2 linked regions of the Allocatelliglobosispora scoriae genome follow. The protein of the gene in region 1 interacts with the protein of each later gene in a pairwise test. Links are inferred from orthologs where the notes say so. Each region holds a gene or a part of one and is shown on either strand. Other genes may lie near its edges. The genes, in order: F4553_RS04675 and F4553_RS25770.

Region 1 (14,791 bases):
CCTCGCACCTGAGGAAGGAGTTCCCGTGTCCTTACATCGGCCGATCCTCCAGGCCGTGATCGTGTTCCTGTCGGTGCTGACCGCAGCCTCCCTGGCCCCGGCGCCGGCGGCCTTCGCCGACGAGCCGGACCCGTTGTTCTGCATCGGCAACGCGACGGTGGGGCTGACCGTGTCGTCGTCGACGGTCGGCCCCGGCCAGAGCGTCACCGTGTCGTGGCGGGTCACGTCCGACTGCCCCGGAATCGTTCATGAGATCACCGGCCACGGCTTCGGCTACCCCGAGGCGGTCGCCAGCACCGGCAGCCGGACCGTGACGCCGTGGGGCGACAGCACCTGGACGCTGACCGCCCGCATGCAGAACACCTCGAAGACCGCCACCGCCGCCGTGACGGTGCCGCTGCCGCCCCACGACGGCAAGCCGGTCGTGCACATCTTCGCCAACGACCAGAAGCAGCTGTTCCAGCAGGCGGTGGGCGTTGCGAACGCCCGGGTCCTGATCGCCGGAGATGTCGATCTCGACCTCACCGGGCTGGCGTCGATCCGTGTGGCGCCCGGTGTGCAGATCATCGGCGACCGGACCGCCTTTCCGCGCGGCCCGCGCGTCTTCACCACCGGCTTCCCGCGCAAGCTGCTGCTGATCGGCGCGGACGGGGAGACCGCGCCGAGCGACGGAGTCCGCATCACCGGGATCCGCCTGGACGGCGGGCAGGGAACCGATCCCGCCGCGAGCGAGGTGGCGGACTCCGACGGCATCGTCGTCAGCTCCAGCCGGGAGGTGGAGATCCACGACAACGAGATCTACGGCTGGCGGGGCGCCGGGGTCGAGGTACGCGACACCGGCGGCCGGATCAGCCTCGGCGAGAACGCCTCCACCGTGCGCGTACGCGACAACTACATCCACCACAACCAGCAGTTCCACGAGAACGGCTACGGCGTGGTCGTCTCCAACGGCGCTTACGCCCTCATCGAGCGCAACGTCTTCGACAGCAACCGGCACGCCATCGCCGGTGACGGCCGACCGGGGACCGGGTTCCTCGCCTACCGCAACCTGATCCTCACCGGCGGCGGCGACAACTCCTGGTACAACCAGACGCACCAGATCGACATGCACGGGCGGGAGGACTGCTGGCTCATCGAATTCTGGTGCGGTCCGGCGGGGGAGTACCTGGACCTCCGCTACAACACCGTGCTCTACACCCGGGGGGTGGGCTTCCGCCTGCGCGGGAAGCCGTCGATCCGGGCCGACGTGGCGCACAACGTCTTCGCCGCCGAGCCGGGCGTGGATCCCCCGGCGGTCGACCAGACCGACGGCGACAACCTCCGCACGTGGGACAACACCTTCGATCTGAACACCTATGACGAGACCGGTTACTGCGACTTCGACGGCGACGGCCGGGCCGACCGGTTCCTCGCCACCGGAGCGACCTGGTGGGCGCAGTCCAGCCTCGCCGGGCGCTGGGTCTACCTCAACACCTCCACCCGGCGGCGGTCCGCCGTCACCCTCGCCGACACCAACGGCGACGGCCGGTGCGACGCGAGCGTGGACGGGATGGCCTACGGTGCCGGTCAGCTTCCCCGGCGTACCCACATGCTGGTCAGGAAGAGCGACCGGACCGCGGAGACGGTGTGGCGGGTGGGCCAGGACGGCGGGCTGGCCGGGCAGCGGACCGCGGCGTCGCTCGGCGGGCGCGAGGTGCTCGGCTCCGGCGACCTCGACGGGGACGGTGACAGCGATCTCGTGCTGCGGTCGGGGACCATGATCTCGCTGGCGTTCCTCACCGGCGACGCGTTCGTCGACAACGGCACCGTCGAGCAACAGAAATCGCTGCCCGGCGCGGTGCTCGCGGGCATCGGCGACTTCGACGCCGACGGCACCGACGACGTGCTGTGGCGGCTGTCCGATGGTGCGCTGGAGCTGTGGTTCGCCGGGCGGGAGCTGCGGCGCGGGTCGCCGGGCTGGAGCTGGCCGGGGCAGCCGGTCGAGCCGGAGTGGCAGGTCAAGGGCATCGGCGATGTCGACCGCGACGGCCACGCGGACATCGTGTGGAGCAATGCCGCCACCGGGCAGGTCTCGGCCTGGCTGATGGCGGGGGCGCAGCGCACCGGCAACACCATCTACTGGACGCAGGATCCGCAGGGGCCGTGGCGGCTCGTCGGAGTCGGCGACGTGGACGGCGACGGGTTCGCCGACCTGGTGTGGCGCTCGGCGACCACCTTCGAGCTGATCGTGTGGCTCAAGACCGGCAGCGCCCGGCCGACCTATCAGAACAACGGTGCGCTGCCGGACGCCGCGTGGGCGTTCGCGGGGCTCAGCGACGTCAACGGCGACAGCCGGGCCGACTTCGTCTGGCGGCACACCAGCGGGCAGGTCGCGGTGTGGTTCCTCAACGGCGGGCAGTTCCTCGGCGAGGCCTACCCGGCGAGCCTCGGCACCGACCAGCGGCTGGAGGCGCTGCTGCCGATGGCGCCCCGCAAACCGTTCGCGGGCAACGATCCGGGCAGCAACGCGGCACGGGTGCCCGACGTGCGGGGGATGACCCTTGCCGAGGCGCGGGACACGCTTCGGGTCGCGGGCTACGTCGTCGGCACGGTCGCGGAGCAGGTCGACGCGACCTGCAACAACCTCGGCCTGGTGGTGTCGCAGGTGCCGGGAGCCGGGGTCTATCCGCCGGGCACGGCCGTGAAAGTCTGGATCGGGTCCCGCCCACCGGTCTGCCCGTAATGCGCACCGGTGCCGGTCCGGCCGTCGAGCCGCACCGGCACCGGCCGTCATGCCACGCGCGTGTAGGTGACGTCGAAGCCGAGGCCGAACTGGCGCATCGTGTCGCCGAGGCACGTGTAAGCGTAGACGTCGTTGAAATTCCCGTTCGGTTCGACGAGTTGATCGAAACCGTGAACAGTGGTGGTTGTCAGGCCGGTGGCCTGCGAATCCGGCTCCAGGTATTCGTGGATGACGGAATAATCCGCGGAGTAGCGTTGAGTGACCGATCCGGTCTTGGCCCGCTCGACACGACGGCCGTTGACCGTGGCGGGCAGGTAACGCCGGCCGGTGAAGTCGTAGGTGACGACGCCGTCGCCGTAGGTGGCTCGGCCTCCGCTGGTCTGGAACACCACGGTCCCGAGTTGTGGCACCGGGACCGGGTTCGCCCACTCCTCCTCCTGCCAGGTGCCCACGACGCACTTCTGCGGGTCCGAGCTGTTCGCCACCGCGGCGGGTACGGGCTGCGGCAGCCACAGGCTGATGTTGAGGCTCGCCGTGGCGACGGCGGCCGCGGCGAGCGCGACCGCGACCAGGCCCGCGGCGACTGCGGTGGCCCGGCCCAGGGGTCCTTCCGCCGTGGCGGGTCGGCGTCGCCGCCTGCGGACAGCCAGCCCGATCAGGACCGCCGGCACCGCGACGATGATGCCGCGCAGGAGCTGGTTGTGGACGTAGCCGCCGAGCACATGCGGGCGGATCGGCGGGACGGCGCAGCCGAACTCTCCGGTGAGATCGATGCAGCTCGACACGGTCGAGACGAGGTACCAGCCGCAGGCGCCGATGAGCGCGACGGTGCTGACGGTCAGAGCCGCCAGCGCGGGGCGCAGCCGCGAGCTGCCGGCGGTGACCACGGCCACGGCGACGGCGGCGGCGAGCACGAAGAGTGCCGCGTGGACGTTGATCTGGACGACGTTGAACGTCCCGCTGTCCGTGATCAGCTGTGCTGGGACGTCGCCTTCAAGGCGCACCGATTCGGGCAGCAGCCGTTTTGCCAGGAAGGGCAGCACGGTGCTGACGAGGAGCGCTGCCAGCGCCGCGACGGAGCCGACCAGCATGGCCCTGCCGAAGGGGTTGCGGCCGGTCGGGATCCCGGGTTCGTCCTGCCGGGGTCCCCGCCGGCCGACCATGACGAACGGGACGAGCCACAGCGACCCCAGCGCGGGGATGAGAAGCGGGTTCTGCGCGAGGTAGAGCAACGGCAGGTAGACGACGCCGGTGGCCTTGGCCACCGCGGCGTACCAGCCGATGTCGGCTCCGGGCGACTCGATGGCGCCCCACGTGGCGGCGGAGATCGATCCGGTGTAGAAGGCCCAGTGCCAGATGGTGAAGAGCGCGGCACCGGTCACCACGGCGACGCCGCTGACGGCCCGGCGGCCGCGGGCGCCGGTGCCCGAACCTGCTGCCGCCGTCATGGCCGAGAAGAGCCATGCCGTCAGCGCGGTCATTCCCAGGAGCAGGACGAGCATCGCCGAGCCGAGAACGGCCGGCGAGAGGTAGTTGGGCCCCGTGGCGATGCTGGCGAAGAGGGTCAGAGGTATCGCCGCAGCCACCCCCGCGGTCATCGCGGCCAGCGCGCCCAGCCAGGCTCGCCGCCCGGGGCGGTGACGCGGATCGGCGGTGACCGCGCGCCAGACCGTCAGCGCCAGGTAGCCGGCGATCAGGAGACCGGCGGGCAGCGCTCCCAGCACCGAGGCGAGGTTGGCGCTGCGGGAGAGCGCGACGGAGAGGGTGTCGAAGTTCTGGGTGGCGAGGCTGGCGGTGAAGCCGACGCCGGCGAACTCCCAGGGGCTGACGCGTGCCAGGCGCGTCGGATCGTCCATGGTGGCGAGGCGGGTGGCGGGCGGCGGGTGCGTACCCACCCGGGCGGCGCGCTTCAGCCACGTGGGCGTGCTCGGCGGCGGCCAGGGCAGCGATCCGACGACGGCGCGCAGCGCCTGGCCCGACGGTTGGCGGGCGGCGAGGGCGTCCGCGTAGAGCTCCCTGGTGCGCAGGATGCCGTTGCGGGCGAGGTAGACGACGATTCCGAGGGCGAGGATCGCGACCGCGTTGCCGCCGTCGATGAGCCAGCGTTCCGCGCTGCGCTGCGGCTCCCATCGCGTCGGTGTCGAGAGGAGTCCTGGATGGACGGTGAGGGCGATGAGGAGCGTCAGGGGCACCGTCAGGAAGGTGCGCCACACCGCGATGGTGAGGTAGGTCCGGCCGACATCGCGGTTGCGGATATGGGCGAGCTCGTGGAGGACGACGGCCTGCGCGACGGGCGGGTCGACGCCGTACCGCATGATCAGACCTGCGTCGAGGCTCACCCGGTACCGCCACGGCAGTCCGAACGCCTGCGCCCCGGCGGTGCCGACGTAGGGGTCCACCATCCAGACCGGCGCCCGGTGCAGCCCCATCCCGTGGGCCAGGGCGTCGAGGTCGCGGATCAGGTCGGCGGCCTCGGCGGTGGCGAGGGGGCGCAACCGCCGCCGGCGGATGATCAGCCACGGGTGCAGCAGGTAGAGCAGCACGGCGATCAGGCACTCGACGGCGATCCCGCTGCTGATCCACGCGGTCCTGTCCTGGTAGGCGGGCTGCATGCAGGCGGTCGCCCGGCCGAGTGCCGGACCGGTCACGTTGGTCTGGAACCACAGGCTGGTGGGAACGTTCTCGATCTCGCGGTTGTAGGACTGCACGCACGGGGCGGTGGTGCCCATCACGTCCGCCTTCGCCGGGATCGACGCGTAGGCGAAGTAGAACGCGCCGATGCTCGACGCGAGGACCGCCATGACCAGCAGCAGGAACCGGGTGTCCGTACCCGACGGCACGCGGGCGGAGTCACCGCGGGCCATGGTCGCCCTTGCCCAGCACGCCCGCGCCGACGACGGCGATGGCGAGCCGTTCGGCCCGCTCCGGTGTCATCCTGGCGTGCCGGACCAGCACGGACTCCACGATCCGCGCCACCTCGGCCCACTGCGCCGGGGTGAGCACGGGCTCCGGTTCCGGCTCCGGGTCGGTCGGGGCGTCGGCTGGGGCAACGGCCGGTCGGCCGAACAGCCGCCGCAGCACCGCGGCGGAGGCGGCACCGCCGCGCAGCAGGGCGTGGCCGGTGAGGTAGCCGAGGACCTCCACGGCGGCCTCCATCAGCACCGGGACCAGCAGGACCTCCACGCCGGTGAGGCCGAACTCCAGCGGCCGCCCGCGCCGGTCCCGCCCGGCGAGCGCCCGTGCCGGGTCGGCGAGGTACGCCTCGGCCTGCTGGGGGAAGATCACCCGCGCTGCGGCCTGGTCGGTCTCGACCGCGACGACGCGCTCCAGCATCGTGCGCGCCAACTCCGTCACGAGTACGCCATCCGCCGCAGATGTTCCGCTCACTGCCCCACCATCCCTGTTCAGTCAGCCGGCAACCTGCGTCATCGTATGGACCGGACGCACGCAGATCATCATGTGAGTGGATGCGTCCGGTTCCGTAACGGCGGTGTCGGCGGCGAATGTGGACAGCCGTCAGCAGCGAGAACGCGGGGGATGGATCGGCCGGTGCGGCGACGGCTGTGACCGTTCGAGGTGACACGCGAACGCATAGCCGACCCGGAACGGGTGACGCACCCCGCCCGGGACCACTACCGGGTCCAGCCCGGCACAGAGCAGGTCAGGAAGCCGCCCGCAGCGCGTCGCGGAGCCGCACCTTGCTGCCCGTGCGCAGCACCGCGTTGCGGTAGATCCGGGCAGCGAGCCAGAGCAGCCCCACGACGAGGCCGATCGTGAGCACCACGGAGAGCGCGATCTGCCACACCGGGGCGACGCCCATCGCGATGCGCATCGGCATCAGGGTGGGGGAGAAGAAGGGGATCAGCGAGGCGATCGTCAGCATCGGGTTGTCCGGGTCGGACGGCAGGATCGAGATGCCGAGGATGTAGGGCAGGATGATCAGGAAGAGCGCGGGCGCGGTGGCACCCGCGACATCCTCCTGGCGGGAGACGAGCGCCCCCAGCGCGGCGAACATCAGCGCGTAGACGAGGAATCCGAGCAGGAACCAGACCACGGTCCAGATCGCGGCGCCGGTCGCGATCGACGCGGGGAAGTCGATGACGTCGAACGCCAGGCCGAAGCCGATACCCGCCGCCGCGACCACGATGAGCTGGCCCAATCCGACCGCACCGATGCCGACGACCTTGCCCAGCAGCAGCTGCCATGGCCGGATCGTCGTGAGCAGGGACTCGACGATGCGGTTGGCCTTCTCCTCCACGACGCCCTGCGCCACGACCTGTCCGTAGATCATCAGGGAGAGGTAGACGAGGATCCCGGCGATGATGCCGAGCACGAGCCGTTCGGTCTGGTATTCGCTGGCGGGCTCGAGCCTCGTGATCGTGACGGCGGCCGCCCGCACGGCGGCGTCGACCGCGGCGGGGTCGCCGCCGACCCGGGTGATCTCGTTGTAGAGGGCCTGCTGCTGGACCAGCACCGTGAAGGCCCGGGTGAGCTCCGACGACAGGTCCTTGCGGACGACCACCTGGAAGGCGCCCGGTGTGCCGGTGACGAAGGCGTCCAGCTCTCCGTCGCGTACCAGCTGATCGCCCTCGGCCGCGTCGACCGTCCGCGTGGTGACCGTGGTGCCGACCGCGACCGCGGCGGCCTGCAGCTGGCCCGCGACCGGTGCCGACGCGGCGGTGAAGCCGACCTCGCTGCCGGAGGAGCCGCCGCTCAGCTTCAGGGTGAGCACGAATCCGATCACCACGAGCAGCATGGCGATGGTCGTGATGCGGAACGCCTTCGAGCCGAGCCGGGTCTTGACCTCGCGCCCGGCGACGAGCCGGACGGCGCCCCAGGGGGTCACGGGCTGATGGGTGGCGCTCACGGGTGGACCTCCTGGCTGACGACATCGCGGAACAGGTCCGTCAGCGACGGCTTGCGCTCGCCGAAGGCGTGCACCGGGCCGGTGGCGAGCGCCGCCCGCAGCACCGTCTGGTCGTCGACGCCCTCCGCCAGCTCCAGGACGGTCTGGGCGCCGTCCTGGGCGATCACCCGCACCCCGGTCAGGGCGTCGGTCCAGCCCGCGGTGGCGGCGGGCGCCTCGATGGCCAGGCGGGTGGGGCCGGTGGAGCGGAGCTCGTCGACCGGGCCGACCGCGACCATCTGCCCGCTGCGGACGATGCCGACGCGGTCGCAGAGCCGCTCGACGAGGTCGAGCTGGTGGCTGGAGAAGATGACCGGGATCCCCTCGGCGGCCTTCTCCCGCAGCACGGTGCTCATCACGTCGACGGCGACCGGGTCGAGGCCGGAGAACGGCTCGTCGAGGACGAGGATGCGCGGGTCGTGCACGAGCGCCGCGGCGAGCTGGACGCGCTGCTGGTTGCCGAGACTGAGCTTCTGCACCTCGTCGTCGACGCGGCCCGCGACGCCGAGCCGCTCGGTCCAGGCGGCGACGGAGGCGCGGGCGGCGCCGGGAGACATCCCGTGCAGCCGGGCGAGGTAGGTGAGCTGCTCGCCGACCTTCATCCGCGGGTAGAGCCCGCGCTCCTCCGGCATGTAGCCGATCGTGCGCCGGATCTCCTGCGTCAGCCTGGTGCCGCCCCAGCGGACCTCGCCGGCGTCGTGGGAGAGGACGCCGAGAATGATCCGCATCGTGGTGGTCTTGCCCGCGCCGTTGCTGCCGACGAAGCCGAAGAGCTCGCCGGCCCGCACGTCGAAAGTCATCTCCCGCAGCGCGACCACGTCGCCGTAGCTCTTGGACAACCTGTCGATATCCAGCCGTTCCTCGGTCACGATCAACGACGCTATCAGCCCGGTGCGACACCGGCCCGGCAGAGGGCGGCGACAAGTTTTCGTCCACTCTTTGCCCACAGGCGGCGGCTTAGCGTGCGGACACGCCAATCGAGCGAACGAACCGGAGAGGCCATCATGACCACCGCCACGCCTGTCATCTTCATCCACGGACTCTTCCTGCACGCCACCTCCTGGGGCCCCTGGGTCGAGCTGTTCCGCGAGGCCGGCTACGAGCCGACCGCACCGGGCTGGCCCGGCGTACCCGACAGCGTCTCCGCCGCCCGGGAACATCCGGAGGAGATCGCCGACCACGGCATCGACGACGTCGTCGAGCACTACGCCAAGCTCATCGCGGAGCTCGGCGGTGCCAAGCCGATCCTGGTCGGCCACTCCTTCGGCGGCATGATCGCGCAGAAGCTGCTCGGCCAGGACCTGGCCGCGGCGGCCGTCGCGATCGACGCGGCACAGATCAAGGGCGTGCTGCCGCTGCCGCTGTCGACGCTGCGGGTGGGGCTGCCGGTGCTGCGCAACCCCGCCAACAAGCACAAGTCCGTCTCGCTGACGGCGGACCAGTTCCGGTACGCGTTCGGCAACGCGGTCTCCGAGTCCGAGTCGCTGGAGCTGTTCGAGCGGTGGGCCATCCCGGCGCCGGGCAAGCCGCTGTTCGAGGCGGCCGCCGCCAACTTCGACCCGCACTCACCGGCGAAGGTGGACACCGCCAACGAGCTACGCGGCCCGCTGCTGCTGATCATGGGCGGGCGCGACCACACCGTACCGGAGTCGATCACCCGATCCACCCTCAAGCAGTACCGGCACTCGCACGCGGTCACCGACATCCAGGAGTTCGCCGACCGCGCGCACTCGCTCACCATCGACAGCGGCTGGCGGGAGGTCGCCGACGCGACGCTCGCCTGGCTGCGGCAGCAGGGCCTCTGACCGTGCTCCACCGACACCGCCATCCCCTCACAGTCAGAGATCTGGAGCAGTCATGTTGAAGCCGTCCGCCCTCCTACCGGGTCGCCGCACCCGGCTCGCCATCACCACCGCGGCAGCCGTGGCCGCGCTGGCGGTCACCGGAGCGCTCGTCGCCGCCACGCCGGCGTCGAGTCACACGACCACGAGGCCCTCGACCCCGAAGCCGACGATCGTGCTGGTGCACGGTGCGTGGGCGGACGCGTCGAGCTGGGCGAAGGTGACCCGCCGCCTCCAGGACGACGGGTACCCGGTGCTGGCACCGCCGAACCCGCTGCGCGGGCTGAGCGGCGACGCCGCCTACCTCGCCGCGTTCCTGCAGCAGCGCACCACCGGGCCGGTCATCCTCGTCGGCCACTCCTACGGCGGGGCGGTCATCAGCAGCGCAGCGCTGACCGACCCCGACGTCAAGGCCCTCGTCTACATCAACGCGTTCGTCCCCGACCAGGGCGAGACGATCCTCGGCCTGCAGGGCGGGGGCGGCGACCCGAGCGCGCTGTTCGATTTCGTGGGCTACCCGGGTGCCCCCGCCGGTGACGCCGACCTCTACATCAAGACCGCCGTGTTCCCCGGCGCGTTCGCCGGCGACCTTCCGGCAGCCACCGCGGCGACCCTGGCCGCAGCGCAGCGGCCCATCACCTTCGGCGCACTGCAGGAGCCCGCCGCCACCGCGGCGTGGAAGACCCTGCCGAGCTGGTACCTGCTGGGCACCGACGACCACATCCTGCCGCCGTCGCTGCAGGAGACCATGGCCGAGCGCGCGCACAGCCGCATCACCAGGGTCGCCGCCTCGCACCTGTCCATGCTGTCCAAGCCCGAGGCGGTCGAGAAGATCATCATCGCCGCAGCCCGCTCGGCCCGCTGAGCACCGGGGGTCCGCCGCTCATCCGGCGGGCCCCCTCTCCGCGGAAACGCCGGTTGCGGCCGTGCGTGCCTGACACCATCGAAACCATCATCGATCATGAAGGGATCCGCCATGGATCTGCACCTGTCGGGGAAGATCGCGGTTGTCACGGGTGCGAGCAAGGGCATCGGCCTCGCCATCACCCGGGCCCTGCTCGGTGAGGGGGTGGTCGTCGTGGCCGGTGCCCGGACCGCCGGTCCGGAGCTGTCCGACCTCGCCGGTCAGGGAACCGTCCTCGCCGTCCCGGTGGACCTCGCCACCCCGGACGGGCCGGCCCGGCTGATCGCCGCCGCCGTCGCCGAGTTCGGCGGCCTGGACATCCTGGTCAACAACGTCGGGGCGGTCCGGCCGCGTACCGGCGGATTCCTGTCCGTCACCGACGAGGACTGGATCGCGGCGCTGAACCTCAACTTCCTCGCGGCCGTGCGCACCACCCGCGCCGCCCTGCCGCACCTGATCCAGCGGGGTGCCGGCAGCATCGTGACGATCAACTCGGTCAACGCGTCGCTGCCCGACCCGCTCGTCATCGACTACAGCGCGGCGAAGGCGGCCCTGGGCAGCTTCTCCAAGTCGCTGTCCAAGGAGGTCGGCCCGCGCGGGATCCGTGTCAACACGGTCAGTCCCGGGCCGGTCAGCACCGGGCTGTGGCTCGGCGACGGCGGGGTGGCGCAGACCATCGCCCGGGCCGAGGGCGGCGACCCGGACGCGATCGCCAGGCAGGCCGCGGGCGGCTCGGTCACCGGTCGGTTCACCCGCCCGGAGGAGGTCGCCGACCTGGTCCTGCTGCTCGCCAGCGACCGCAGCGCCAACGTCACCGGCGCCGACTTCGTCATCGACGGCGGCCTGATCGCCACCCTGTGACGTCGCGCCCGGCCGTCGGCAGCGGGCCGAGCCGACGGCCGGACGGGCGCGGTCAGCCGTCGAGCCGGACGCGGACCGCGGCGGCGTCGGGATGGCCGAGGTCGTCCAGGATCTCCAGGGCGGCCTGCCAGACCTTGCCCGCGAGGTCGGGAGCGCCCATGGCCTGGTGCGTGTCGCCGAGGTGGGTCAGCGCGGTGGCCTCGCCGTGGCGGTCGCCGAGCTCCCGGATCAGCTCCAGGCACTGCTGGTAGCAGTTGATCGCTTCGGCGTGCTCGCCGAGCTGGTGGTGTGCGTAGCCGAGGCTGTCCCAGGTGCTGGCCTGCCCGGACCGGTCGTCGAGCTCCTGGAACACCGCCAGGGCCTGTCGGCAGGCGGTCCGGGCCTGGCGGTCGTCGCCGAGCTGCGCGTGCAGCCAGCCGATCGCGCTGAGGGCGTTGGCCTGGCCGCGCCGGTGGTCGGCGAGCAGGAACAGGTCCAGCGCCTGGCGGGCATGGCCGAGCGCCTCCGTGTGGCGGCCCTGCCGCTCGGCGAGCATGCCGAGGTTGAGCTGGACATAGGCCTGCCCGGCCGCGTCGCCGGTCTCGCGCTGAAGATCAAGGGCGAGATCCAGATGGGTACGGGCACCGTCGAAGCGGCCCAGCCGCGTGTGCGCGTAGGCGAGGCGCCCGTGTGCGTAGGCGCGCATCGTCACCTCGCCCAGCCGCTCGGTGGCCGCGACCGCCACCAGCTGCGCCGCGATCTCGTTGTCGAACAGGCCGCGCAGCTGCTGGAAGTCCGTCAGCGTCCAGGCGAGCTGCCATGCCGCAGCGTCGAATCCGTGGGCCGCCGCGTGGTCGATGGACGCGAGGAGCACCGCGTGCTCGGTGGCGAACCAGTCGATGGCCTGCGGGTAGTCGGTCGGGGGCTGGAGGACGACCTCGGGCTGCGGCGCGGCGAGGGCGATCGGAGTCCGGACGGGGTTGAGCACCCGGTTCGCCCCGTAGGAGATGTGCAGGTAGTGATCGAGGGTCCGGCCGACGGCGGCGCGGCGCTGCTCGCCGGTCTCGTCGGTCGTCGCCAGGTCGGCGGCGTAGGTGCGCAGCAGGTCGTGCAGCGTGTACCGGCCGTGGAGGTGCTCGGTGACCAGCCCGGCCCGTTCGAGCTCGGCGAGCACCGGCTGCACTCCGCGTGCCGGGAGCGCGGCGAGGCTCGCCGCCGCGAGAGCGGAGATGTCCGGGCCGGGGTGCAGCCCCAGCAGGCGGAACAGCCGGGCTGCTGGCGGGGTCAGCGACCGGTAGGACCAGGAGAACACGGCTCGCACGTCCGTGTGCGCATCGCCGGTGGTGAGCAGGTCCAGGCGGCTGCCGGTGTCGCGCAGTTCCTCGGCGAGGGCTTCCAGGGACAGCTGCGGGCGGGTGGCGGCGTGGGCCGCGACGATCGCCAGCGCGAGCGGCAGCCGGGCGCAGTGGGTGATCATCTCCTCGACCGCTTCGGGTTCGGCGGCGACTCGGTCGGCACCGAGGCGGCGGACCAGCAGCTGCCGGGCCTCGTCGGTCGAGAGCAGGTCGAGGGTGATGGGGTGGGCGCCGTCGGAGGCGATGAGGCCGGGCAGCCGGTCCCGGCTGGTCACCAGGACGAGGCAGGTGGCGGCGCCGGGCAGCAGCGGGCGTACCTGGGCGGTGTCGCGGGCGTTGTCGAGCAGGATCAGCATTCGTCGCCCGGCCAGCGTGCTGCGGTAGAGGGCGGCCCGCGCGTCGAGGTCCGCCGGGATCCGCGCGGGCGGCACCTCGAAGGTCTCCAGGATGCGGCGGATGGCCTCGCCCGGGTCCATGACCTGCGCGTCCGGGCCGAAACCGCGCAGGTTCACGTAGAGCTGCCCGTCGGGGTAGCGGTGGGCGACGCGGTGCGCCCAGTGCACGGCCAGGGTCGTCTTGCCGATGCCGGCCATGCCGCCGATCGCGCCGATGACCACCGTCGTGGGTGCGCCTGTGTCACCGCTGTGCAGGGCCAGCGCCTCGGCCAGCTCCGATTCGCGTCCGATGAATGTGGACAGGTCGGCGGGGAGCTGGGCGGGAGCGACGGTGGCGGCGGGCTCCGGTGCCCGGGCCGGCGGGAGCTGCGGGGAGGGCGGGCGCAGCACCTCGTCGCGGGCCGCACTGAGCTCCGCACCGGGGTCCACGCCGAGCTCGTCGGCGAGCCTGCCGCGAACCGCCTGGTAGCGGTCCAGGGCCGCCGCCTGATGGCCCGACGCGGCGAGCATGAGGATGAGCCGGGCCTGCAGCGGTTCGTCCAGGGGCGCCCGGTCGGCCGCCTGCTCCACGGCCGGCAGCAGGGTCTCGATCTCGCCGGTGGCCGTCGCCAGATCGGCTGCCGCTCTCGCCGCGGCCAGGTATTCGCGCTCCACGGCCGTGAAGACGGGCTGGCAGCGTACGTCGGCGCCGATGCCGTCGGCGATCGGTCCCTGCCACAGCTCCAAGGCCTGCGCGAGCTGCGCCGCCGCGGGTCGCCCGTCCGCGATGGCGGTGCGGGCCTGCGTCATCAGCCGGCGGAACCGCAGCAGGTCGACGGTGTCCGCATCGACATCGAGCCGGTAGCCGCCGGCGGAGCGGACCACCCACCGGCCGGAGTCGCGGGCTGTCAGCTCCGGCTGGAGCGCCCGGCGCAGCAGCCCGATGCTGCGGTGCACCGCGTTGACGGCGGTGGCGGGCGGATCCTGCCCCCACACCGTGTCGACGATCTCGGCGATGCCCGCCGGCTGCCCGGCCCGCACCAGCAGCAGCGCCAGCACGGCCCGCTGCTGGGGCGCGCCCAGGTCGATCTCGGCGTCGCCGCGCCAGGCCCGTACCGGTCCGAGCACGGTGAACCACAGGGGTTCGGGGAGTGGCTGGTGCCCGGCAAGCTGTCCCGTCGACGGCATCGCCGCAGCTCGATTTCTGCTCATGGTGCTGACGCTAGGGCCTCGGACGACGCGCCCGCGAGCGTCATGTGACGGTCGTCGCCTGCGGCCTGCGGATGAGGGAGCCGAGCTGGGAGCGGGAGGTGATCTCCAGTTTGGGGAAGATCCGGTGCAGGTGCGAGCTCACCGTGCGGTGGGAGAGGTAGAGCCGCTGGCCGATCTCCCGGTTGGTCAGGCCCTCGGCGGCCATCTGGGCGATCTGCAGCTCCTGGGCGGTGAGCCGGTCGCTCACCTCGTCGCTGCGACGGTGGCTCGCCTCACCGGAGGCCCGCAGCTCCTGGCGTGCCCGCTCGCCCCAGGGGATCGTGCCGAGCGTGTCGAAGGTGTCCCGGGCGGCTCGCAGCGGTGCCCGGCACTCGGCGATGCGCCGCTGCCGGCGCAGCCATTCGCCGTAGGCGAGCTGGGTGCGGGCCCGGGTGAACGGCCACTGGACCGACTCTGCCAGCAGCGCGGCCTGGTAGAGCGCCTCCGCATCGGCGTCGTCGGCGAGGACGGCCCTGGCGTAGCGCAGGCCCGCGTGCAGCGCCGGTGCGGGTGTCATGCCCCCCAGCACCTCCAGCTGCGCCACCAGCTCGGTGATCGCCGCACGGCGTCCACAGTGCACGGCGGCGTCGGCCAGCTC
Region 2 (15,436 bases), on another replicon or contig:
CGGGGCCGAGCAGGAGCGTGACGGGCGTGAGCGGGATCGCCAGGAGCAGCAGGGATGTGTTGCCCATCAGGTTGGCGGTGGTGGGGGCGCCGAGCGACGGTGCGAGGAGGGGGTTGTCCAGTCCGACGACGGAGTTGGCGGCGTGGGTGAACATCCACTCGAAGAGCATCTGGTCGTCGGCGTTGCCCACGAGGGCCCGATGCCCGCCGCCCGCCCACAGCTCACCGAAGACGGCGACCGCGCCGAGGATGATCACCAGTACGGCGGCGGCGTCCCGAAATCCTGTCGGGCGCGTTCGTAACCAGTTCACAAACCTGCCCGGCCTGTGAGACCGGCCAGTGACGGACTCCACTGCGGCCGGGTCACTGATCGAGGTGGACTCGCTGGCCGTCACGCCGGTCATTCTAGGGTGGAGATCGATTTCCGACCCCAGGAATCGAAATTCCCGGTTCCGCTGAATGAGACAGACGCCACGACATCTTGGCCGGGGTTCATGCGACATGGCAGAGTGAACAGCATGACGCCCGCCACGTTCCGCGCCGTGCCGCTGACAGCTCGTCGGCACGTCGACTACGGACGTGTGCGCAGCGCGATCTGTCCGGCTCGCTGAGCGCTGCCCGCCGCTGTGTGATCACAGCCTTTCTCGGGCGCGCAGACGCGCCGAAGCAATGTTGCTCAGTCGGCTGATGCTGACGTGGCGCGTAAGCGTGTCCCCCCAAACCTAAGCTGACCGGCCTCCCCGCCGGTCGTGGCAACGGACCCAGGAGGACAGCCGCCATGGCGGTCAGCACCGGAACACCTTCCCCGGCCAAGCCGGTCCGCCGCGCGCGCGGCGAGGGGCAGTGGGCCCTCGGGCATCGGGAGCCCCTCAATCCCAACGAGCGCAGCAAGAAGGACGACATCGGGCTCAACGTGCGGGCCCGGATCGAAACCATCTATGCCAAGGGTGGCTTCGCCTCGATCGACCCCGCCGACCTGCGGGGTCGTTTTCGCTGGTGGGGGCTCTACACGCAGCGCAAGCCCGGGATCGACGGCGGACGCACCGCCGTGCTCGAGCCGCACGAGCTCGACGACGAATACTTCATGCTCCGGGTCCGCGTCGACGGCGGCCAGCTCGACCTCCGCCAGCTCCGCGCGATCGCCAACGTCTCGATCAAGTACGGGCGGGACACCGCCGACCTGACCGACCGGCAGAACGTGCAGTACCACTGGATCCGCGTCGAGGACATGCCGGCGATCTGGGAGGAGATCGAGGGCGTGGGCCTGTCCACCACCGAGGCCTGCGGTGACACCCCCCGCGTCGTCCTCGGCAGCCCGGTGGCGGGCATCAGCACCGACGAGGTCCTCGACGGCACCCCGGCGATCCGCGAGATCGTCGACCGGTTCATCGGCGACCCGACCCTCGCCAACCTGCCCCGCAAGTTCAAGTCGGTCGTCTCCTGGCTACCCGACGTGCCCTATGAGGCCAACGACATCTCCTTCCTCGGCGTGGTCCACCCGGAGCACGGTCCGGGCTTCGACCTCTGGGTCGGCGGCGGGCTCTCGACCAACCCGATGCTCGCTCAGCGCCTGGGCGCGTGGATCCCGCTCGACGAGATCGCTGACGTCTGGGTCGGTGTCTGCAAGCTCTTCCGCGACTACGGCTACCGCCGGCTGCGCTCCCGGGCGCGGCTGAAGTTCCTCGTCGCCGACTGGGGCGTGGAGAAGTTCCGCAGCGTGCTGGAGCAGGAGTTCCTCGGCCGCGCGCTGCTCGACGGCCCCGCACCCGAGCTGCCCGACCGCCCGATCGACCACATGGGTGTGCACGAGCAGCGCGACGGACTCTTCTACGTCGGTGCCACCCCGGTCGTCGGCCGGGTCACCGGCACCGCCCTCGCCAAGCTCGCCGACATCGTCGAGGCGCACGGCTCCGACCGGGTACGCCTCACCCCGCACCAGAAGCTCCTCGTGCTCGACGTCCCCGCCGACCGGGTGGACTCGCTCGTCGTGGCGCTGCGGGAGATCGGGCTGGAGGCGAACCCGAGCCCGATCCGGCGCTCCACGATGGCCTGCACCGGCATCGAGTACTGCAAGCTCGCCATCGTCGAGACGAAGGCGAAGGCCGCCGAGGTCGTGGCGCACATCGAGGCCACCGGGCTGGTCGCGCCGATCTCGGTGAACGTCAACGGATGTCCCAACGCCTGTGCGCGTACCCAGATCGCCGACATCGGCCTGAAGGGTCAGCTCGTGCCGGGACCCGACGGCGAGATGGTCGAGGGCTACCAGATCCACCTCGGCGGCGGCCTGGCCCTCGCCCAGGGTCAGCAGCCCGGCTTCGGCCGCAAGGTCCGCGGCCTGAAGACGACCGCGCTGGAGCTGCCCGCCTATGTCGAGCGACTGACCAGGGAATATCTCGCCGGGCGCAAGGACGCCGACGAGGCCTTCGCCGAGTGGGTGCTCCGGGCCGACGAGGAGGTGCTGCGGTGAGCGAGTCGCGCGCGGTGCCGTTCTACTGCCCGTTCTGCGGTGACGAGGACCTTCGCCCGCACGAGGACCACCACGGCGAGTGGGAGTGCCGCGCCTGCACGCGCGTCTTCTCTCTGAAAATGATCGGCCTGAGAACCCCTCTCACAGGAGGCCAAGCATGAGCGCGACCACACGTTCCGTCGATGAATTGGTCGAGATCTCGATCCGCGCCGGAAAGGCGCTGGAGGGCGCCCCCGCCGAGGAGATCATCGGGTGGGCCGCCGAGACCTTCGGCTCCCGCTTCGCCGTCACCAGCTCCATGGCCGACGCCGTCGTCGCGCACATCGCCTCCCGGGTCGTCCCCGGCATCGAAGTCATCTTCCTCGACACCGGGCTGCACTTCGGCGAGACGCTGCGGGTGCGGGACACGGTGGCCCGGACGATCCCCGTCACCGTCATCTCCGTGAAGCCCGCGATCACGGTCGCCGAGCAGGACGAGCAGTACGGTCCCCGCCTCTATGCCCGCGACCCCGACCAGTGCTGCGCCATCCGCAAGGTGGAGCCGCTGGAGCGGGCGCTCGCCGGCTACGAGGCCTGGGGTGCGGGCCTGCGCCGCGACGAGTCGCCGACCCGCGCCCGGACGCCCGTCGTGCACTTCGAGTACGCCCGCAACAAGGTCAAGGTCAACCCGATCGCGACCTGGAACCAGGACGATGTCGACAGCTACATCGCGCGCTACGACATCCCGGTCAACCAGCTCCTCAAGCAGGGCTACGGCTCGGTCGGCTGCTGGCCGTGCACCCGGCGGACCGAGGCGGGAGAGGATGCCCGCGCCGGTCGCTGGGCGATGTTCGACAAGACCGAATGCGGTCTGCATGCTGCCTGAGTCGCCCCCGGTCGTCCTCGCCGCCCACGGATCACGCGATCCGGCGGCGGCGGCGACGACCAGGGCGCTCGCCCGCGTCGTCGCCGCGCTGCGGCCCGGTCTCGACGTGCGCGTCTGCTTCCTGGAGCTGGCACCACCCCGGCCCGCCGAGGTGCTGAGCGCCCTCGCGGACGCGGGTGGACCCGCTCCCGTCGTCGTGCCGCTGCTGCTGACGAAGGCGTTTCACGGCCGGGTCGACCTGCCGGCGCAGGTCGCCGACTTCGACGTCACGATCACCGACACCCTCGGCGAGCCGAGCGAACCGCTGCTGCGGGCACTGAGCCGGCGGCTCGTCGCCGCCACCGACTCCTTCGACGCGGTGGTCCTCGCCGCGGCCGGAACCCGGGTCGTCGAGGCGCGCGGCACCGTCACCGATGTCGCGGCTGCGCTCGCGCTGCGCTCGGGCTGCCCCGTCGAGGTGGCGTGGGCGAGCGCGGCCGGGCCGACGGGCGCGGAGGCGGTCGCCGCGCTGCGCGACCGTGGCGCGCGCCGGGTGGCGGTCTCCGCCTACTTCCTCGCTCAGGGACGCCTCTACGACACGGTCGTCGCGAGCGCGCTCGCCGGTGGGGCGATCGGTGTCGCCGAACCACTGGGTGCGTCCTGGGATCTCGCCCGCCTCATCCTGGCCCGCGTCGACGCCGCCACCCAGGCCCGCGTCGCGCAGCTCGCCGCGGCGTAGCCGGAAGAATCGCCACAACTCTTCAAGAGTTGGTCCTAAAGAAGCCGGAGCCCCCGAGGAACGCCTCGGGGGCTCCGGCTTGCTGCCTCAGGCGGCGTGGGCCACCGCGGCGCTCACGGCCGCCGCGACGCGCGGGTCCAGCGGGCTCGGAACGATCCGGTCGGGGAGCAGGTCGTCCGCGACCAGCCCGGCGATCGCGTCCGCGGCGGCGAGCTTCATCCGCTCGGTGATCGAGCGGGCCCGGGCGTCGAGAGCGCCCCGGAAGATCCCCGGGAACGCGAGCACGTTGTTGATCTGGTTGGGGAAGTCGCTGCGGCCGGTCGCGACGATCGCGGCGTGGCGCCCGGCGATCTCGGGGTGGACCTCGGGGGTGGGGTTGGCGAGCGCGAAGATGATGCCGTCGGCGGCCATGGCGGCGACCGAGGACTCGGCGATCTGCCCGCCGGAGACGCCGATGAGCACGTCGGCGCCGATGAGGGCGCCCTCGATGCCGTTGCTCAGCCGGCTCAGGTTGGTGAGCCGGGCGAGCCGGCCCTTCTCCGAGTCGCCACCGAGGTCGGCCCGCTCCGAGTAGAGGGTGCCCTTCGAATCGCAGATGATCACCCGGGCCGGGTCGACCCCGCCCGCGATCAGCATCTTCGTCACGGCGATCCCCGCCGCGCCCGCGCCCGACACGACGACGCGCAGGTCGCCGAGGTCGCGGGTGAGCAGCCGGGCCGCGTTGCGCAGCGCCGCGAGCACCACGATCGCCGTGCCGTGCTGGTCGTCGTGGAAGACCGGGATGGGCAGCGCGTCGTCGAGGCGCCGCTCGATCTCGAAGCAGCGGGGCGCGGAGATGTCCTCCAGGTTGATGCCGCCGAAGGAGGGAGCGAGCGCGGTCACCGTCTCGATGATCTGCTCGGTGTCCTGCGTGTCGAGGCAGATCGGGACGGCGTCGACCCCGCCGAACTGCTTGAAGAGGATCGCCTTGCCCTCCATCACCGGCATGGCGGCCCGAGGACCGATGTTGCCGAGGCCGAGCACGGCCGAACCGTCGGAGACGACGGCGACGGTGTTGCCGGTCCAGGTGTATTCCCTGGTCAGCTCGGGGTCGGCGGCGATCGCCTCGCAGACCACGGCGACGCCGGGGGTGTAGGCGAGGGACAGGTCGTCCCGGTTGGCGAGGCCGACCGTGGCGTTCATCGCCATCTTGCCGCCACGATGCAGATCAAAGACTTCTTGGTCGTTCACGATCACTCCCAGCGCAACATCGACCGCGACAGTCGACAACAACGTATGCCGACTGCGCAGAACCCATGGTCAGCACTGACGCAAGGCGGCGGTGTGGTGCGTTACGCGGGGGTCACCCGAGCTGTGTAAAAGTCTAATGCGCCCTCAGTTGATGAAGCGAGGTCGGGGCCAGTAGCAAAACATCACACGTGCCTCGACGACCGCGACGCCGTAGCTGCGGGAGTCGTCGGTGACCAGGGAGTTGTCGCCCTCCAACCACCAGCCGCCCGCCTCGGGACGGACCGCCCGCTTGACGACGAGCCCTATCTCCGGACGTGCGGAGAATCTGGCGATGACGACGTCGCCCGGTCGGACCCTCGCCCCGCGCCGGGCGAGCAGCGCGTCACCGTGCCGCAGCGTCGGGGCCATCGAGGGCCCGTGTACGGCTACCGCCCACCACTTTCGCAATCCGGACCTCCGCGCGTGCTGATCGTCCCACCGAGGGTAGGTTGAGCGGGAAGGATCACTTGTACCGAGTCATGGAGGATCCCTATGAGCTTCTTTGCTCCCAAGACCGTGGTCAGCGCGCACTGCGACCTGCCGTGCGGCGTCTACGACCCGGCCCAGGCCCGCATCGAGGCGGAGTCCATCAAGGCCGTCGCCGAGAAGTACCAGGCCAACACGGACCCGGAGTTCCGCACGCGTGCGCTGATCATCAAGGAGCAGCGCTCCGAGCTGGTCAAGCACCACCTGTGGGTACTGTGGACCGACTACTTCAAGGCGCCGCACTTCGAGAAGTACCCGCAGCTCCACACCCTCTTCAACGAGGCGACGAAGCTGGCCGGCGCGAGCGGGGCCAAGGGCTCGGCGGACCCGGCCATCGCCGAGCAGCTGCTCCAGAAGATCGACGAGATTGCCAAGATCTTCTGGGAGACGAAGCAGGCGTGAGCGGTTTAGTCGTGCGGCCGGTGCGTCCTGAGGACGTGCCGGCCGTCGTTTCGATGGTGCACGAACTCGCCCTCTTCGAGAAGGCGCCCGAGTCGTGCACGCTCACTGAGGACCAGCTGGTCCAGGCGCTCTTCGGCCGCTCGCCCACGCTCTTCTGCGACGTGGTGGTCGGCGCCGAGGACGAGCCCGTCGGCATGGCGCTGTGGTTCCTCAACTTCTCCACCTGGGACGGTGTCCACGGGATCTACCTGGAGGACCTCTACGTCCGGCCGGCGGCCCGGGGGACCGGTGCGGGGAAGGCCCTTCTCGCCACCCTGGCGGCTCGCTGCGTGGAGCGCGGCTACACGCGACTGGAGTGGTGGGTTCTGCACTGGAATCCCGCCAGGGGCTTCTACGACGGGCTTGGCGCGGTGCCGATGGACGAGTGGGTGCCCTATCGCATCGGCGGGGACGCGCTCGCGGAGTTGGCCTCTTCCGAGTGAATCGTGCTTGAGCCCTGTCAAATGGCGCTTGGCCGTCACTATGGACTTCGCTGAACACGCTCCGACAACAAAGGTGGACGTAGCGTAATCATCACGCATGCAAATTGCAGCGTGGAATAGGCGAAGAATTCCTGGAGGTGAACTCCAAATGACAGGGCGATTCCAGATGGGTGGGGCTTGACTTCCTGTATCCATGACATTGCGGAAGGTAATCAAGCCCCAATAACGCAGACAGCGACCCCGATTTAGGGGTCGCCTTCATGTTTAGTTGTGTCTAGGGCCCGGGGTTGGCGGGCCGTCGTGGTGCCTCAGGCGGGACGGTCGAACTCCAGGTGCTTCACGCCCGAGATGAAGGCGTGCCACTCCTCCGCGGTGAAGGAGAGCTGGCCGCCGGAGCGGTTCTTGGTGTCGCGGACCTCGATGGATTCGCCGGTGTAGCGAACCTCGACGCAGGCACCGTTGTCGCCGCTCTTGCTGCTCTTGCGCCAGGTGCTGTTGAGGGCGGTCATGCCGCGCTCCTTCGTGTTGTCAGGCCGCGGCGTTGAGCTCTCTCCGAATCATCTCTACTGATTGGATCGGACTCAGTGCTGCGGCTCGCAGGTGGTTGAAAACATCATGGTAGCGGCGAGCGTCATCGCCTTCTGCAAACGCGCCGCCGCCCCAGTCTTCTATGTACACCAAATCTGGGTCGGCCGCCTGTGGAAATCGCAGAACTGAGAATGAGTGGACCGCGCCCGGATATGCACCCGCTGTGAATGGAGCAATCTGGAGAGTGACATTCGGCAGCTGGGCGAGCTCAATCAGGTGCTTTAGTTGATCGTGCATAACCTGACTATCGCCGATACGCCGGTATACGACAGACTCATCCATGATCGCCCAGAGTCGTACCGGATCGACGCGGTTCAGCAGCGCCTGCCGGGCCATCCGGATGCGGGCGCGCTGCTCGACCTGGTCGCCGCTGTGCGGCGGGTGGACATTGGAGAAGAGCGCCCGGGCGTAGTCCTCGGTCTGCAGCAGGCCGGGCATGACGACGGTCTCGTAGCTGAGCAGCTCGCTCGCCTCGGCCTCGAATCCGATGTAGGCGGAGTACGGCCCGGTGACCGCCTCGCCGTACTTGTTCCACCAGCCTCGGGCCTTGCCCTCCCGGGCGAGCTCCTCCAGGTCCGAGCGCAGCTTCTCGTCATTGACCTCGTAGAGGGCGAGCAGGTCCCGCAGGTCCCGGATCCGCATCCCCTGCTTGCCGATCTCGATCCGGCTCACCCATGATGCCGAGCGCTCCATCGCGGTGCCGACCTCGTCGCCGGTCATCCCCGTGTGCTCCCGCATCTCCCGCAGGATGAGGCCCAGTCGGCGCCGCCTGACTGTCGGGCTGCCCTCTGCCATAACTACAACTCCTTCTGCGCGACGCGTCCGTCTCGGAGCGCCCGCCATGTGGTCACTGGTGTCGTACGCCTACCCAGCGACCACATGACGGGCGCTCCTATCGCGAGTGTTCCGCCCCCGTGCGGTCCGCACAAGCATGAAGCGCACGCCAAATCAGCCGGGATGGATTCTTGCAATAGCGCAATTTGCTTGCGACGATGTGAAGAGTGTCACTGGGATGTAAGTGATGGCCCGTGAGAGGGGCTGCGATGTTGGAGCAGGTCGCGGGGGCGCGTAAGGAGCTCCGGCCATGACGGAGGCGGCCGAAGAGGTCCTCGACGCCATGACGCACCTGATCATGCTGCACCGCGTCGGGCCGGACGGGCTCTGTCTGGGCTGCGAGGAACTCTGGGCCCGCTTCGTCTGGCACACCAGCTGCCCCCTCGTCATCTTCGCCGGGCAGGTCATCGCCGCGCACGGGCGCACCTATCACCGGACGGATCTGCTCGTCGGTGCCTCCGCCGGCGGGTGACCCGTCGAGGCCGCTGGGCTGGGCGATGGTGGGGGGAGGCCGGGGTGCGCCGTGGGGCGTGCGCTCAAGCGGCCGCGCCCTTTCGGATATTGATTGAAGAATGAAACACTGGCCGCTCCAGCAACTCGGCACATGGTGGGCTAAAGTCCCTGCCCGGGGGGAGGGCTTCGGTGGACAAGCTGGCCCATGCTGTTGAGGCGAACGTCGCGGACGACGATGACGACGTCGTCTGCCTTACCGTGCCCGCCGAAGGCGGCTACCTGGGTGTCCTGCGGACGGCGACAGCCGGTCTCGCGGCGCGCCTGCAGTACCCGTTGGACCGGATCGAGGATCTGCGCATCGCCGTCGACGAGGCGTGCGCGATGCTGCTCGTCATCACACCGCGCGGCTCGCTGCTGCAGTGCCGGTTCGCGATCGGCGAGGTGGAGCTGCTGATCACCATCAGTGCGCCGATCAAGCCCGGCACCTCGCTGCCCGGTCCGCAGAGCTTCCCGTGGCAGGTGCTGACGTCGCTCACGGCCCAGGCCGAGGCGGACGTGACCGACGGGGTCGCCCGGATCCGGATGGTCACCCGCCGCCAGGGCAAGTGACCGCCCGGGCCTAGTAACCCAGGGCGCGGCTGGTGGTGGGGGCGATCAGGGCGCCCATCGTCGCCAGGCAGATGACCGCGATCACCACGCCGAGCCAGGCGAGGCCGCCGGTGATCATGTAGTACGCCGGGGCGAGCACGATCAGCTCCGTGCCGACCGCCAGGCCGCGGACGAGGGGCCAGCGGCGGGCGAGGCCGAAGGCGTAGAGCCCGAAGAGCGCGGCGCCGATCGCCGCCGAGCCGGTGACCGCCCAGGCGAGCTTGTCGTCGGCCTCGGTCGCGGTCAGCTCGGCATAGACGAGCCAGAGCGCGATGCCGACGAGGGCTGCCGACTGCGCGCCGAGCAGCAGGACGGCCGCGCGGAGAGTCGGGACGGGACGGGACTCGGCGAGGGCCCGGCCTGCGGTCGGTGTGCCAGCGCTGTCTGGGGTGCTCACCCCCACAAGGTACCGTGCCCACCATGCGAGCCCTCCTCGTCGTCAACCCGAAGGCCACCACGACCAGCGCACGCAGCCGCGATGTGCTGGCCGGCGCGCTGCGTAGCGAGGTGGACCTCGAGATGGGCTACACCCGCATGCGCGGGCACGCCGGCTCGCTCGCCCGGGAGGCGGCGGACGCGGGGATCGAGCTCGTCGTCGCCCTCGGCGGTGACGGCACCGTCAACGAGGTCGTCAACGGTCTGATGGCGGTCGACCAGAAGGTGCGCCCCGCGCTCGCGGTGGTGCCGGGTGGATCGACGAACGTCTTCGCGCGGGCGCTGGGCCTTCCCCGGGAGTGGTCCGAGGCGACCGGCGTGCTGCTGCAGGCCCTGCGAGAGGGCCGTAGCCGGACTGTCGGGCTGGGCCTGGCCGATGATCGCTACTTCACCTTCTGCGCCGGTCTGGGGCTCGATGCGGGCGTCGTACGCCGGGTGGAGAAGGCGCGGCTGCGCGGCCATCGCTCCACGCCCCTGCTCTACATGCGGTCGACCCTGAGCGAGTTCCTCTTCGAGCGGCACCGTCGATCGATGGCGCTGGAGGTGCCGGGGGAGCCGGCCGAGGCGGAGCTCGCCAGCATGATCATTCAGAACACCGCGCCGTGGACCTACATCGGCGATCGCCCGCTGAACGCATCCCCGGACGCGTCCTTCGACAAGGGCCTCGATGTGTTGGCAATTCGTGCGCTCCGTGTGACGGCCACCGCACGCACCATCACCCAGATCCTGTCTCTCGAGGGTGACCCCCAGGGGCGTCAGGTCGCCCGCTGGCACGATCTCGCGGAGTTCACCGTTACTTCTACGACGCCGCAAGCGTTTCAAGTTGATGGAGACTACTTAGGGGAACGCGAGATGGTTCGTTTCTCCTCAGTCCCCAACGCGTTACGAGTAATCTGCTAAAGGCGCACTGTCAATGCTGATGTAAGTGGCGACGCGCACAAATGACACAAGTCCGAAATGCTGGTGTCGGGGCGCGGAGCGTACTACATTGATTACTGACTGTCGCAGTCGGGGGTCGGGGTAACTCCTGGTGATCCGGACAAAAGGGTCGTGAGCTTGCTCACCCGACCGGTCCTTTTCCGCTCACCCCCCTTGACATCGTGGGAGTTCGTGAAAGCATTCACAAGCGTATCGAGTGCAGCAATGCTGCCCGCTCTCGCATTATCAGGTTTCGTAGCAATCCGTGACTCACGGTGATGTCGATCCCTGCCGTGCGCGACGAGTTACGCCGAAACATATTGGTCATCCCAAACAAGGAGTGTTGCCGCCATGGACTGGCGCCATCGTGCAATCTGCCGCGACGAGGACCCGGAATTGTTCTTCCCCATCGGGACGAGCGGGCCTGCGGTTCTGCAAGTCGAGCAGGCGAAGGCGGTCTGCCGGCGCTGTACCGTGACCGACGCGTGCCTCCAGTGGGCACTCGAGACCGGTCAGGACGCCGGCGTCTGGGGCGGAATGAGTGAAGAGGAGCGACGTGCCGTTAAGCGTCGCGGTGGCCTGCGAGTTCGCGCTGCCGCTCTCTGAGCTGGACCCCAGCCGCACACACCGCATTACAACGGCAACGCCCCGGGAATAGGTTTCCCCGGGGCGTTTGCCATGTCCGGGGGTGTCTGCGATCACAGCTCCACCTTATTCGAACATCTGTTCTAGCGCAACCCGATCCGGCCACAATGGAGGATCGGATGAACAACTAATGCGGGCCACCCTTTCGGGTGGCCCGCATTAGTTGTTTCGGTCCTAAACGGAGATCGGCTCGGATCCCGCTTCGTGCTGTGCCGGCACGGTCGCTCCGGCCCGCGCGGCCCGCTTCGCCGCCTTGCGCTCGCGGCGGCCCTCCACCATCACATAGAGGGTCGGTACGAGCACCAGCGTCAGAATCGTCGAGCTGAGCAGACCGCCGATCACGACGACCGCCAACGGCTGCGAGATGAATCCGCCGCTGCCGGTGAGCCCCAGTGCCATCGGCAGCAGTGCGAAGATCGTCGCCACCGCGGTCATCAGGATGGGGCGAAGTCGACGCCGTCCACCCTCGATCACCGCCTCGGAGACGGACGCGCCCTGCTCCCGGTACTGGTTGATGAGGTCCAGCAGCACGATCGCGTTGGTGACGACGATGCCGATCAGCATCAGCATGCCGATCATCGCCGGGACACCGAGCGCCGTCCCCGTCAGCAGGAGCAGGATGATCGCACCCGTCGCGGCGAAGGGCACCGAGACGAGCAGGATCAGCGGCTGGATCATGCTGCGGAAGGTCGCCGCCATGATGATGAAGACGATCGCGATCGCCGCGAGCATCGCCAGCCCGAGGTCGGCGAACGCGTCGGCCTGGTCGGCACTGACACCGCCGATGGAGTAGCTGGCGCCCTCCGGCAGCTTCAGGCCGTCGAGCTTCGTGGTCAGGTCGGTCGTCGTCTTCTGCAGGTTGGCCCCGGTGGCGGTGCCGTTGACGGTGACCGTCCGGTCCCCGTCGATCCGCACGATCTGCTGCGGACCGTCGACCTGCTCCACCTTCGCCACCGTGCCGAGCGCGATCAGCCCGGCCGCGCTGGGCAGCCGCAGGGCCTTGACCTGGTCGACCGTGGTCGGTGCCGCGCCGAGGTTGAGCAGCAGTGTCTGCTGGCGACCGTCGACGGTGAACTGGCCGAGCGGGGCACCCCGGAAGGCGCCCGCGACCGTCTGGCCGATGGCCGACTCGGAGAGGCCTGCCTTCGCGGCGGCCTCCTTGTCGACGGTCACCTGGATGCGGGGCGAGCTCGCCGCGAGGTCGCTGGTGACGTCCTTCACGTCGGCGACCTCGGACATCGCCTGGCGTACCTGCTCGGTCGCGGTCTTGAGGACCGCCTGATCGTCAGCCTTGACGATGACCTGCAGCGCGGTCGCGGAGAAGCCGCCGCCACCGCTGCCACCGTCCACCTTGATCTCGCCCGCCGCGCCCGACGCGGCGATCTCCTCGCGGAGCCGCTCCTGCACGTCGCCCGCGACGACGTCGTCGTCGAGGGTGATCGCGAAGGTGGCGGTCGCCACACCGGCACCGCCGGCGAAGGGGTTGCTGCCGGAGCCGATGGTGACCTGGTAGGTCTTGACGCCCTCGGACTTCGCCAGCACGTCCTCGATCTTCTTCGCCGCGGCGTCGGTCGTGGTGATGCTGGTGCCGACGGGCAGCTTCTGGGTGACGCTGAGCGTGCTCTCGCCCGACGAGTCGAAGAAGTTGGTCTTCAACAGGCCGCCGAGGCCGACGGTGCCGAGGAAGACGACGACGCCCACGAGCAGCGTGGCGACGCGCTTCTGGGTGGCGAACTTGATCACCGGGACGTAGGCGAGCTGGAGCCAGCTGTTGCGCTCCTTCTCCTCGGCCGCCAGGCGGATCTTCTCCTGGTCCGGACCGTCGGAGGTCTTGAGGAACCAGAAGGCGAGCACCGGGATGATCGTCAGCGAGACGACCAGCGAGGCGAGCAGGGCGACCGTGATGGTGATCGCGAAGCTGGAGAAGAGCTGGCCGACGAAGCCGCCCACCAGGGCGATCGGCGAGAAGACGGCGACCGTGGTGAGGGTCGAGGCGGTCACGGCGCCCGCGACCTCCTTGACGGCGGTGAGGATCGCTTCACGCTTCTCCTCGCCATAGGCGAGGTGGCGCTTGATGTTCTCCAGCACGACAATCGAGTCGTCGACCACCCGGCCGATCGCGATCGTGAGCGCACCCAGGGTCAGCACGTTGAGCGAGTAGTCGCCGACCTTCAGCGCGATCAGGGCGATGATCACCGAGAGCGGGATCGAGACCGCGGTGACGATCGTCGACCGGACCGAGAGCAGGAAGACCAGGATGACGATGATCGCCATCGCGAGGCCCAGCAGGCCCTCGGTGGTGAGCCCTTCGATCGACTTCTCGACATAGGGAGCCTGGTCGAAGATCGGCGTCAGCGCCGCGCCCGCGCCGAGCTTCGCGGTCAGCTCCGGCAGGCGGTCGCGGATCTCGTTGGAGATGCCGACCGCGTTGCCGTCGGGGGTGGCCGTGACCATGATGCTCAGGCTCGGCTTGCCGTTGGTCCGGGTGATCGCCGTCTGCGGGGCGAGCTGCTCCTCGACGGAGGCGACCGAGTCGAGCCGCACGGGGGCGGCCGGTGTGGTGCCGGGCGCCGCCGGCCGGCTCAGGTAGATGCCCTTGAGGTCGTCGAGCGTGGCGAGCGGGGTGCCGACCTGGACCGTGAGGCTCTTCTCGCCCTCGGTCAGGGTGCCGGCGGGAATCACGATGCCGTTGCTGCGCAGGGCGGTGGCGATCACCGACGGGTCGAGACCGGCCTGGGCGAGCTTGAGCAGGTTCGGGGTGATGACGATCTGCTGCTGGCGGTCGCCGGAGAGCTCCGCCTGGCGTACCCCGTCGATGGCTTGAATTTCGGGGACGACCAGCTTGCCGAGCTTGTCGGCGAGCTCGCGCTCGTCAGCGCCGCCGCTGGCGGCGAGGATCACCACCGGGAAGTTGTCGGTGCTGCCCGCGAAGACCGCGGGGTCGACCCCGGCCGGGAGCTGCGCGTCGATCCGGTTGAGCGCGGTCTGCATCTTGGCGACCGAGTCGTCGAGGTCGGTGCCGAACTCGAACTCGATCTGGATGGTGGCCGAACCCTCGCGGGTGGTCGAGGTGATCTTCGAGAGGCCGGGCGTGCCCTGCAGCGCCTTCTCGATCGGGTCGGTGACCTGCTGCTCGACGACGTCGGGCGAGGCGCCCTGATAGATCGCCGAGACGAAGGCGGCCGGGAAGTCCAGCGATGGGAAGAGCTGCTGTTTCAGCGAGGGAATCGAGATAAGGCCGAAGATCGTGATGATCACGGCGACGAGCGCGGTCAGTCCGCGGTTGGCAAGGCTGAGTCTGGAGAGTGCTGACATCTCAACTCCGGGGGGAGTAGTTTTTAGTGCGACCTCAATAGTTTGCCCGACACGAACTGTTAACGTTGCCCGGGGTAGCTGTTAGGCTCACCCCTAAGGGAAGCCCGTAGGGGTCGTGAGAGGCGCTGGATGAGCGAGAAAGACCTGGCCATCGCCCGGATCATGGATCTGCAGCAGCGGTTCCAGCACATGCTCGCCAGCGATAGATCCAATCCCTTCTTCGAGCTCAACCTCACCATGCCGCAGCTCAAGGTCATGCTGATCCTCGCGACCAAGGGCGGAGCGGGCGGTCAGGAGCTCGTGGGAGTGCTCGGTGTGACGCTCGCGACCATGACCGGCATCGTGGACCGGCTCGTCGCGGCCGACCTGGTCACCCGCCGCGAAGATCCACAAGATCGGCGGGTACGCCGCGTCGAGCTCACCGAGAGCGGCCGGCAGCTCATCGACAAGCTCGTCGACGCGGGCACCGAGCACCAGCGGCGGTTGCTGCTCCGCCTCGACATCGACGAGCTGCAGACGGTGGAGCGGGCGATGGAGATCATGCACCGGGCGATGAGCGCGGAGGCCGCCGCGGATCGTTGATCCGACGTGGCTGCAACGCAAACTCGGAAGAACCGGGCCCGGGACACTTTCATCGGACTCATCGTGACCGCGCTGCTCGTGGCCGGTGCGTGGTGGTTCGTCTGGTACCACTCCGACCCCGAGGAGAGCGCCGTCATCACTCCGGCGCTGCCGCCCAACACCCAGGAGGTCATCGTCGATCACGCGATCGACGGCGACTCGCTGCAGGTCCACGCGGTCAACGCCAATGGACCGGTCGTCAAGACCACGGAGCCGGTGCAGTTGCGGCTGCTCGGCATCGACGCGCCCGAGGTGCACGGCGGCGAGGACCGGCAGGCGCAGTGCTACGCC

What was found.
Region 2: the proteins of F4553_RS04675 (region 1) and F4553_RS25770 interact in binary tests that used the Bacillus subtilis proteins (3 or more experiments, as listed by UniProt). The link is inferred for Allocatelliglobosispora scoriae from one-to-one orthologs.

Annotation. Positions count from the first base shown.
Region 1 is NZ_JACHMN010000001.1:1,036,518-1,051,308, reverse strand. Bases 5,487-8,486 are described here. They hold F4553_RS04675 (ABC transporter permease), read right to left. Parts: upstream 7,590-8,486; coding sequence 6,384-7,589; downstream 5,487-6,383. Other genes in these bases: F4553_RS04670 (ABC transporter ATP-binding protein), read right to left, coding at 7,586-8,428; F4553_RS04680 (hypothetical protein), read right to left, coding at 5,573-6,109; F4553_RS04685 (M48 family metalloprotease), read right to left, coding at 5,487-5,586. Also shown: F4553_RS04690 (FG-GAP-like repeat-containing protein), read left to right, coding at 26-2,722; more of F4553_RS04685, read right to left, coding at 2,770-5,486; F4553_RS04665 (alpha/beta hydrolase), read left to right, coding at 8,633-9,433; F4553_RS04660 (alpha/beta fold hydrolase), read left to right, coding at 9,486-10,334; F4553_RS04655 (oxidoreductase), read left to right, coding at 10,446-11,234; F4553_RS04650 (AfsR/SARP family transcriptional regulator), read right to left, coding at 11,287-14,154; F4553_RS04645 (helix-turn-helix transcriptional regulator), read right to left, coding at 14,195-14,791.
Region 2 is NZ_JACHMN010000002.1:4,429,063-4,444,498, forward strand. What follows is about bases 11,184-14,828. They hold F4553_RS25770 (efflux RND transporter permease subunit), read right to left. Parts: upstream 14,525-14,828; coding sequence 11,384-14,524; downstream 11,184-11,383. Other genes in these bases: F4553_RS25775 (MarR family winged helix-turn-helix transcriptional regulator), read left to right, coding at 14,654-14,828. In the rest of the region: F4553_RS25695 (DUF6311 domain-containing protein), read right to left, coding at 1-394; F4553_RS25700 (nitrite/sulfite reductase), read left to right, coding at 778-2,466; F4553_RS25705 (phosphoadenylyl-sulfate reductase), read left to right, coding at 2,624-3,331; F4553_RS25710 (sirohydrochlorin chelatase), read left to right, coding at 3,321-4,049; F4553_RS25715 (NAD(P)-dependent malic enzyme), read right to left, coding at 4,137-5,237; F4553_RS25720 (S24/S26 family peptidase), read right to left, coding at 5,424-5,726; sodN (superoxide dismutase, Ni), read left to right, coding at 5,811-6,206; F4553_RS25730 (GNAT family N-acetyltransferase), read left to right, coding at 6,260-6,688; F4553_RS25735 (DUF397 domain-containing protein), read right to left, coding at 6,997-7,197; F4553_RS25740 (helix-turn-helix domain-containing protein), read right to left, coding at 7,217-8,071; F4553_RS25745 (hypothetical protein), read left to right, coding at 8,361-8,582; F4553_RS25750 (ATP-binding protein), read left to right, coding at 8,753-9,172; F4553_RS25755 (hypothetical protein), read right to left, coding at 9,183-9,608; F4553_RS25760 (diacylglycerol/lipid kinase family protein), read left to right, coding at 9,632-10,546; F4553_RS25765 (WhiB family transcriptional regulator), read left to right, coding at 10,916-11,170; more of F4553_RS25775, read left to right, coding at 14,829-15,106; F4553_RS25780 (thermonuclease family protein), read left to right, coding at 15,170-15,436. UniProt on the Bacillus subtilis protein: Required for self-resistance to surfactin, an antimicrobial lipopeptide surfactant produced by B.subtilis. Also required for swarming motility.